Regions from separate parts of the Enterobacter wuhouensis genome, predicted to be linked through region 2. Evidence: predicted binding sites of a transcription regulator. Region 2 holds the regulator's gene; each other region holds the start of a gene.
The links. Region 2 encodes PurR, which represses purine synthesis genes. Its sites were predicted from a motif close to CANGCAAACGTTTGCNTG; they were not measured.

Region 1: the regulator PurR is predicted to act here: its motif matches at 951-968, upstream of raiA (ribosome-associated translation inhibitor RaiA).
Region 3: the regulator PurR is predicted to act here: its motif matches at 1,082-1,099, upstream of purT (formate-dependent phosphoribosylglycinamide formyltransferase).

The regions. Positions count from the first base shown of each region.
Region 1 is NZ_CP142124.1:3,516,243-3,518,508, reverse strand. It holds gene pheA (bifunctional chorismate mutase/prephenate dehydratase) at 1-245, opposite strand, end outside; Phe leader region at 276-401, opposite strand; gene pheL (pheA operon leader peptide PheL) at 353-400, opposite strand; gene raiA (ribosome-associated translation inhibitor RaiA) at 512-853, opposite strand; gene bamD (outer membrane protein assembly factor BamD) at 1,122-1,859, opposite strand; gene rluD (23S rRNA pseudouridine(1911/1915/1917) synthase RluD) at 1,991-2,266, shown strand, end outside.
Region 2 is NZ_CP142124.1:2,064,744-2,067,009, forward strand. It holds gene punR (DNA-binding transcriptional activator PunR) at 1-595, shown strand, start outside; gene purR (HTH-type transcriptional repressor PurR) at 614-1,639, opposite strand; gene cydH (cytochrome bd-I oxidase subunit CydH) at 1,937-2,026, shown strand; gene VPX56_RS09910 (MFS transporter) at 2,191-2,266, shown strand, end outside.
Region 3 is NZ_CP142124.1:2,833,600-2,835,865, forward strand. It holds gene ptrB (oligopeptidase B) at 1-225, opposite strand, end outside; gene VPX56_RS13650 (tellurite resistance TerB family protein) at 309-962, opposite strand; gene purT (formate-dependent phosphoribosylglycinamide formyltransferase) at 1,133-2,266, shown strand, end outside.

The DNA of each region.
Region 1 (2,266 bases), 1.5 Mb from region 2:
TCAATAATGAGCTGGAACAGGCGGGTGATGTAGTGGGCATCAAGATGATGCGCTTTGCCAAGCTGAATCAATCGCTCCAGTAAATCGCGCTCGCGGTCGATATCGCGCACGGGGCGGTGGGAATCCAGCTTGGCTTTGCCCACCTCCACGGCAAGCGTGCGGCGTTCGGCCAGCAGGGCCAGTAATTTTTCATCCAGCGCGCTGATTTTTACGCGCAGATCCAATAACGGGTTTTCCGGTGTCATAGTGTTGCCTGTCTCATTTTATCGTTATCAATAAAAAAGGCCCCCCGGAGTGGGAGGCCTTGTTGTTCGTCTTCGCATTCTTTATCACACGACGAAACGCCTCCCGGTCAGGGGAAGGTAAAAAAGAATGCGAAGAAGAACGGCGTGTGTTTCATAAGGTCATCCTGTGATTGATACCGTTAAAGTACCCGTACTGTTTTCACCCTGTCAATAAAAAACAAAAAACGCGCCCGAAGGCGCGTTGGCGGTACACTCAATTTAAAGGATTACTCTTCTTCAACTTCTTCCGCGAAGCTGGCGTCTTTCACCGATGTTGCGGCGCGACGGGCTTCACCTTTGTGTTGCACTTTATTGAGCTGCCGTTCCAGCTTGTTGATCAAATCGTTAATAGCGGTGTACATATCCTCGTGTTTTGCGCTGGCGACCAGATGGCCGTTTGGAGTATTGATAGTTGCGTCAGCGATGAAACCCTGCGGCTCCTTGGACAGGATGATATGTGGATTAATCAAATGAGTTTGCCATTTATCCAGTTTGGCGAGACGGTCTGCGACGTGCTGGCGGATTGCCGGAGTAATTTCCATTTGTTTACTGGTAATGTTCATTGTCATAAATTTTACCTCTTGTCTTTCCGTCTTGGTGATTCCAGCATACCCGACCTAATGTCAAAATGTGTGATTTAGATCACGTTATTTTGTCGGTTTTTGTCAGGGAATCTTTTTTGTGAGGAAGGGCAGGAAGAGGTGAGATTTACCTTGTCGAAGGCAAAAATTGGGGCCATAGTTGACTGGATGTGTTGAGGCTAACGCCCTTCAGCGACGCTCTAAAATGAATAAAAAAACGGCAGCCTTCGGGCTGCCGTTTTGCATTGAGGCAATATCAGGTGTTGCTGCTGTTTGCGGCAATGATTTTCGCCACTTTTTCAGCCTGAGACGTCATCTGCATCTGACGATAAGCATTTTCCATCAGCTTCAGGCCATCGCGCGTTGCCTGGGTATCCGGGTAATCGCGCAGCATACCTTCTACACGGTTAACGACCGCAACCCATGCACCACGGCGGGTATAGTATTCCGCCACAGAGTATTCGTATTTCGCCAGACGATCTTTCAGGAACACAAGACGCTTGGTGGCGTCGGTAATGTACTGACTGTTCGGGTAGCCGCGCACCAGCTTGGAGAAGTCATTGAAGGCATCACGCGCGTGCTGCGGGTCACGGTCGGAACGATCCACGCCGAAGAAGCCCTGCAGAGCACTGTCATCCAGCGCCATGTTAGTCAGACCGCGCATATACATCACGTAATCGATGTTAGGATGGGTCGGGTTCAGACGCATGAAGCGATCGATGGCTGCCTGAGCCAGCGGCAGATCGGCATTTTTATAATAGGCGTAGATGAGATCTAACTGCACCTGCTGCGAGTAAGGGCCAAATGGATAGCGATTATCCAGCGCTTCCAGTTGCGTTATCGCCTGTTTCCAGTTACCGTCCTGCAACTTTTGTTGTGCAGTCGCATAGATTTCATTCGGCGGATTGTCAGGGACCTGTTCATTTGAACCGGAGCAGCCCACCAAAGCCAGGCTCAACGTGGCCGCTGCCACCAGATATTTCATGCGCGTCATGACGTTTTGACTTTCCTCAAATGTTTGTCCGGGAGAAACTCTGTTCCTGCTCCCGATTAAGACCAGCTACAATAGCACACTATATTAAACGGCGAAGCCGTAAAACCCAACGTTAAACGAAGAAGCAGTTTATGGCACAACGAGTAGAACTCACCGCAACAGTCTCCGAAAATCAGCTCGGTCAACGCTTAGATCAGGCTTTGGCCGAATTGTTCCCTGATTATTCGCGTTCACGTATAAAAGAATGGATCCTTGACCAGCGCGTGCTGGTAAACGGCAAGATCTGGGACAAACCAAAAGAGAAAGTGTTAGGTGGGGAAGCTGTCGCCATCAATGCTGAAATCGAAGAGGAAATCCGCTTCGAGCCGCAGGACATCCCGCTGGACATCGTCTATGAGGATGATGAC
Region 2 (2,266 bases):
TACGCGGCAGATGGTTGTTGATTTCTATCGCCATTTTTCGGACGTCGAGCTGCGCGTGTCGCAGGAGGTGTTCAACGGCGTCTGGGACGCGCTGGCAGACGGCAGGGCAGAGATGGCGATTGGCGCAACGCAGGCGATCCCCGTGGGCGGACGCTATGCGTTTCGTGATATGGGCATGCTGAGCTGGAACTGCGTGGTGGCGAGCCATCATCCGCTGGCGGCGATGGAAGGGCCGCTGAGCGACGACACGCTGCGCAGCTGGCCGTCGCTGGTGCTTGAGGATACGTCGCGCTCGCTGCCGAAGCGTATTACCTGGCTGCTGGACAACCAGCGTCGCGTCGTTGCCCCTGACTGGGGATCCTCAGCAACCTGCCTTTCCGCCGGTTTGTGCGTGGGAATGGTGCCGGTTCATTTTGCGCGTCCGCGTATCGATACCGGAGAATGGGTGGCGCTTACGCTGGAGAACCCGTTCCCGGATGCGGCCTGCTGCCTGACCTGGCAGCAAAATGACGTGTCGCCCGCAATGGCCTGGCTGCTGGATTACCTGGGCGACAGCGAAACGCTTAATCGGGAGTGGTTACGGGAGCCAGCGTAGCTGGCTCCCGTAAAACGATTAACGACGGTAGTCGCGGAACGGGCCATCCGCAACGGAACGGCGCTCGATAAGGCGCGGGTGGACCTCGATGGACTGGGATTCTTCACGCTTGTTGACGATCCTGTCCATCAGCATGTTGAAGGCCGTTTCGCCCAGCGAATCTTTCGGCTGGTGGATAGTGGTCAGCGCCGGCGTAAAGAAGCGGGCGTTACGCACGTTGTCATACCCGATCACGGAAATATCCTGCGGCACGCGCAGACCCAGCTCGTCCGCCGCGCAGAGGGCACCCATTGCCATGATATCCCCACCGCAGAAGACCGCAGTCGGGCGGTGCTGCTGGGAGACAATTTGCTGCATGGCGCGATAGCCCGATTCTGGCTCAAAGTCACCCTGCACGATCCAGTTTTCCGGCACGGTGATGAGCGCTTCTTCCATGGCTTTCATAAAGCCGGCCAGACGGCCTGCGCCGGTATTTCGCTCCAGCGGGCCTGGGATCACGCCAATCTCGCGGTGGCCGCGTTCCACCAGGTAACGGCCTGCCATGTAGCCGCCTTCAAACGCGTTATCAATCACCGAGTCGGTGAAGTCGGCTCGCGCTTCGCCCCAGTCCATCACCACCATCGGAATGTGGCGGTACTCTTCCAGCATGGAAAGCACGGACTCCGGGTACTCGGAACACATGACCAGAAGGCCATCGACGCGCTTTTGCGCCATCATCGACAGATAGGCACGCTGTTTTTCAATGTTGTTCCACGCGTTCCCCAGAATGAGGGTATAGCCTTTCTGGAAGCAGTTTTTCTCAACCGCTTCGATAATCTCGGCAAAATAGGCCGCTTCGCTGCTGGTAGCCAGCAGGCCGATAGATTTGGTGTGATTCACCTTCAGGCTGCGCGCCACCGCACTCGGCGAGTAGTGCAGTTCCTTGATAGCGGCCCAGACCGCATTGCGCGTCTCTTCAGCAACAAAGCGGGTTTTGTTAATTACATGTGATACGGTTGTAGTGGAAACGTTTGCGCGTTTTGCTACGTCTTTTATTGTTGCCATTAAATGTCACTCCAGACCATATCCTAAGCTCCTGAAAAACATGAAGGTAAACGTTTGCCTTCTCTCACCCTTATTACGCAATCTGGAATTGCGACACGCCGGGAAAACGACACAGGACGTCAGGAGGGGGTCAATGGCCGGTACGCTAATAAATTTAGCGTGGAATTTTGTCCTATCTTGATGAAAAGGGGAAGAGCTAAAGTGGATATCAGTTTAAATCCTGGAAGATTTTTGACGTAAACTGTGTAAAAATGAGCAAGCTCACTTTTCGTAGGGTGATTAAAAGGAGAAAAATTGATGAGTACCGATCTTAAGTTTTCGCTGACCACCACCGTTATCGTGCTGGCTCTGATTGTTGCTGCGGGTCTGACGGCTGTACTGCACTGATTTAATCGGGGGGAGCGCTTGCTCTCTCCGAACTTGCCCCGATTGTTACTTCTCCGGCAAAAATCTTTTGCCAAAATGTTAACTTCTCATTTTTTGTGATTGATGTCATGCTTTTGACTTCTTATTCCTGTGTCGCACTCCGACACGGCATCCGGAGTTGACCCATGAAAATCAATTTTCCTCTGCTGGCCCTGGCGATTGGCGCTTTTGGGATCGGCACCACTGAATTCTCCCCTATGG
Region 3 (2,266 bases), 770 kb from region 2:
GGAGACATCGCGCTGGGGAACGCGCTCTACCATCTCCTTCAGCAACCTATCCTGTAGCGCCTGCTGGCTGGCCATGACCCTGCGGCCATAGTCATTCTCCTCGTGCAGATAGTCGAGGACGGCTGGCTCGGAACGCGAATCGTCCCGTAGCCAGTAATAATTGTCTATACGCGTATCGCCATGCGTAACGATCGCATATGGAGTACGTCGGGCTTTCGGTGGCATGTCATCTTACTTATGAGTTTTACACCCTATAAGGGTGGCAAAACCCACGCATGATGCAAGCGAAACGTGGCCTCATGGGTTAATTACACGCCCTGCAACGTCTGTTTTTGCTGCTGAATATCCTTTTCGATGCCCTCCCGAACCTCCTGAGGGATTTTCAGCGCATCGCCCAGCGCGTTTAGGTAGCTACGCTCCATAAAGTGGTCGATATCGATGGCGGCGCAGCTCAGGAAGTAAAGCTCAAGCGCCTCCTCCTCGTTTTTGACGCTTTGCGCCAGACGCTGAGGGTCAAGGGGTTGTTCAATGGCCTGCGCGACCAGCGTTCTGCCCTGCTCTTCAACACCGGCTTCACGCAGCTGTTCCTCTATTGCAGAGCGTTCTCTGTCGTCGATATGCCCGTCGCTTTTCGCGGCAAACACCAGCGCCAGAATGAGCCTTTCGGTACGGATATCCAGCGGCGAGACGTGCTGCCCGTACTGCGGTTCGTCCTGATGCGCGGTACGTACCTTATCCTTGTATTTATTCCACAGCACGGTCCCGGCAATGGCCCCCCCGCCCGCGAGCAGCGCGCCGGTGCCGTATTTTGCCAGCAGCTTGCGCGATGACTTGTTGGCGACCAGCAGGCCCGCCAGCCCGCCGAGCGCGCCCGGCACCAGCAGCTTGCTCAGCCCCTGCTCGCCAGACGCCCCGGCTTTCTGACCCAGCATGGATTGCAATTGATTTAACCAGCCTGACATGATTTCCCTCACTTAGCAGTGCATATGCTTCACAGACTAAGCGAGCAGACGTCAGGAAATGTCTGTTGGCGCTAAAGAAGCGCAAATTTCCGCACGCCGCTGATGTCCCTGACAAGACACGCGCAAACGTTTTCGTTTATACTCCCCGCAACTTTTTCAGGGGGAATATTATGACTCTTTTAGGAACTGCGCTGCGTCCTGCCGCGACGCGCGTTATGCTGTTGGGATCGGGTGAACTGGGTAAAGAAGTGGCCATCGAGTGCCAGCGCCTGGGTGTTGAAGTGATTGCCGTGGATCGTTACCCCGACGCCCCTGCGATGCACGTTGCCCATCGCGCCTGCGTGATTAACATGCTTGACGGTGAGGCGCTGCGCGCGCTTATTGCGAAAGAGCAGCCTCATTTCGTGGTGCCTGAAATCGAAGCCATCGCCACAGATACGCTGATCGCTCTAGAGCAGGAAGGCCAGCGCGTTGTTCCGTGCGCGAAAGCCGCGAAGCTGACCATGAACCGGGAGGGCATTCGTCGCCTGGCGGCGGAAGATCTCCAGCTCCCCACCTCCAGCTACCGTTTTGCCGGTGACAAAACCGAGTTTCTTCACGCCGTGGAGGAAATTGGCTACCCGTGCATCATAAAGCCGGTGATGAGTTCGTCCGGTAAAGGGCAAAGCTATATCCGCGACAGCAGCGCGCTGGACCGCGCCTGGGACTACGCGCAGCAGGGCGGTCGCGCCGGGGCCGGACGGGTTATCGTTGAAGGCGTGGTGAAGTTTGATTTTGAAATTACCCTCCTGACCGTCAGCGCCGTGGACGGCGTCCACTTCTGCGATCCGATTGGTCACCGTCAGGAAGACGGCGACTATCGTGAATCCTGGCAGCCGCAGCAGATGAGCGCCCTGGCGCTGTCGCGCGCGCAGGAGATCGCCCGCAAAACCGTACTGGCGCTGGGCGGCTACGGCCTGTTCGGCGTGGAGCTCTTCGTCTGCGGTGACGAGGTGATTTTCAGCGAAGTCTCCCCTCGCCCGCACGATACCGGCATGGTGACGCTCATTTCGCAGGATCTCTCCGAGTTCGCCCTGCACGTGCGCGCCTTCCTCGGCCTGCCCGTTGGCGGCATTCGACAGTACGGCCCGTCGGCATCGGCAGCGATCCTGCCTCAGCTCATCAGCCAGAACGTGACGTTTGATAACGTAGAAGGTGCCGTGGGCGCAGGCCTGCAGGTCCGCTTGTTCGGCAAGCCGGAGATCGCGGGAACCCGTCGTCTGGGCGTGGCATTAGCCACCGGGGATAATGTTGACGACGCCGTG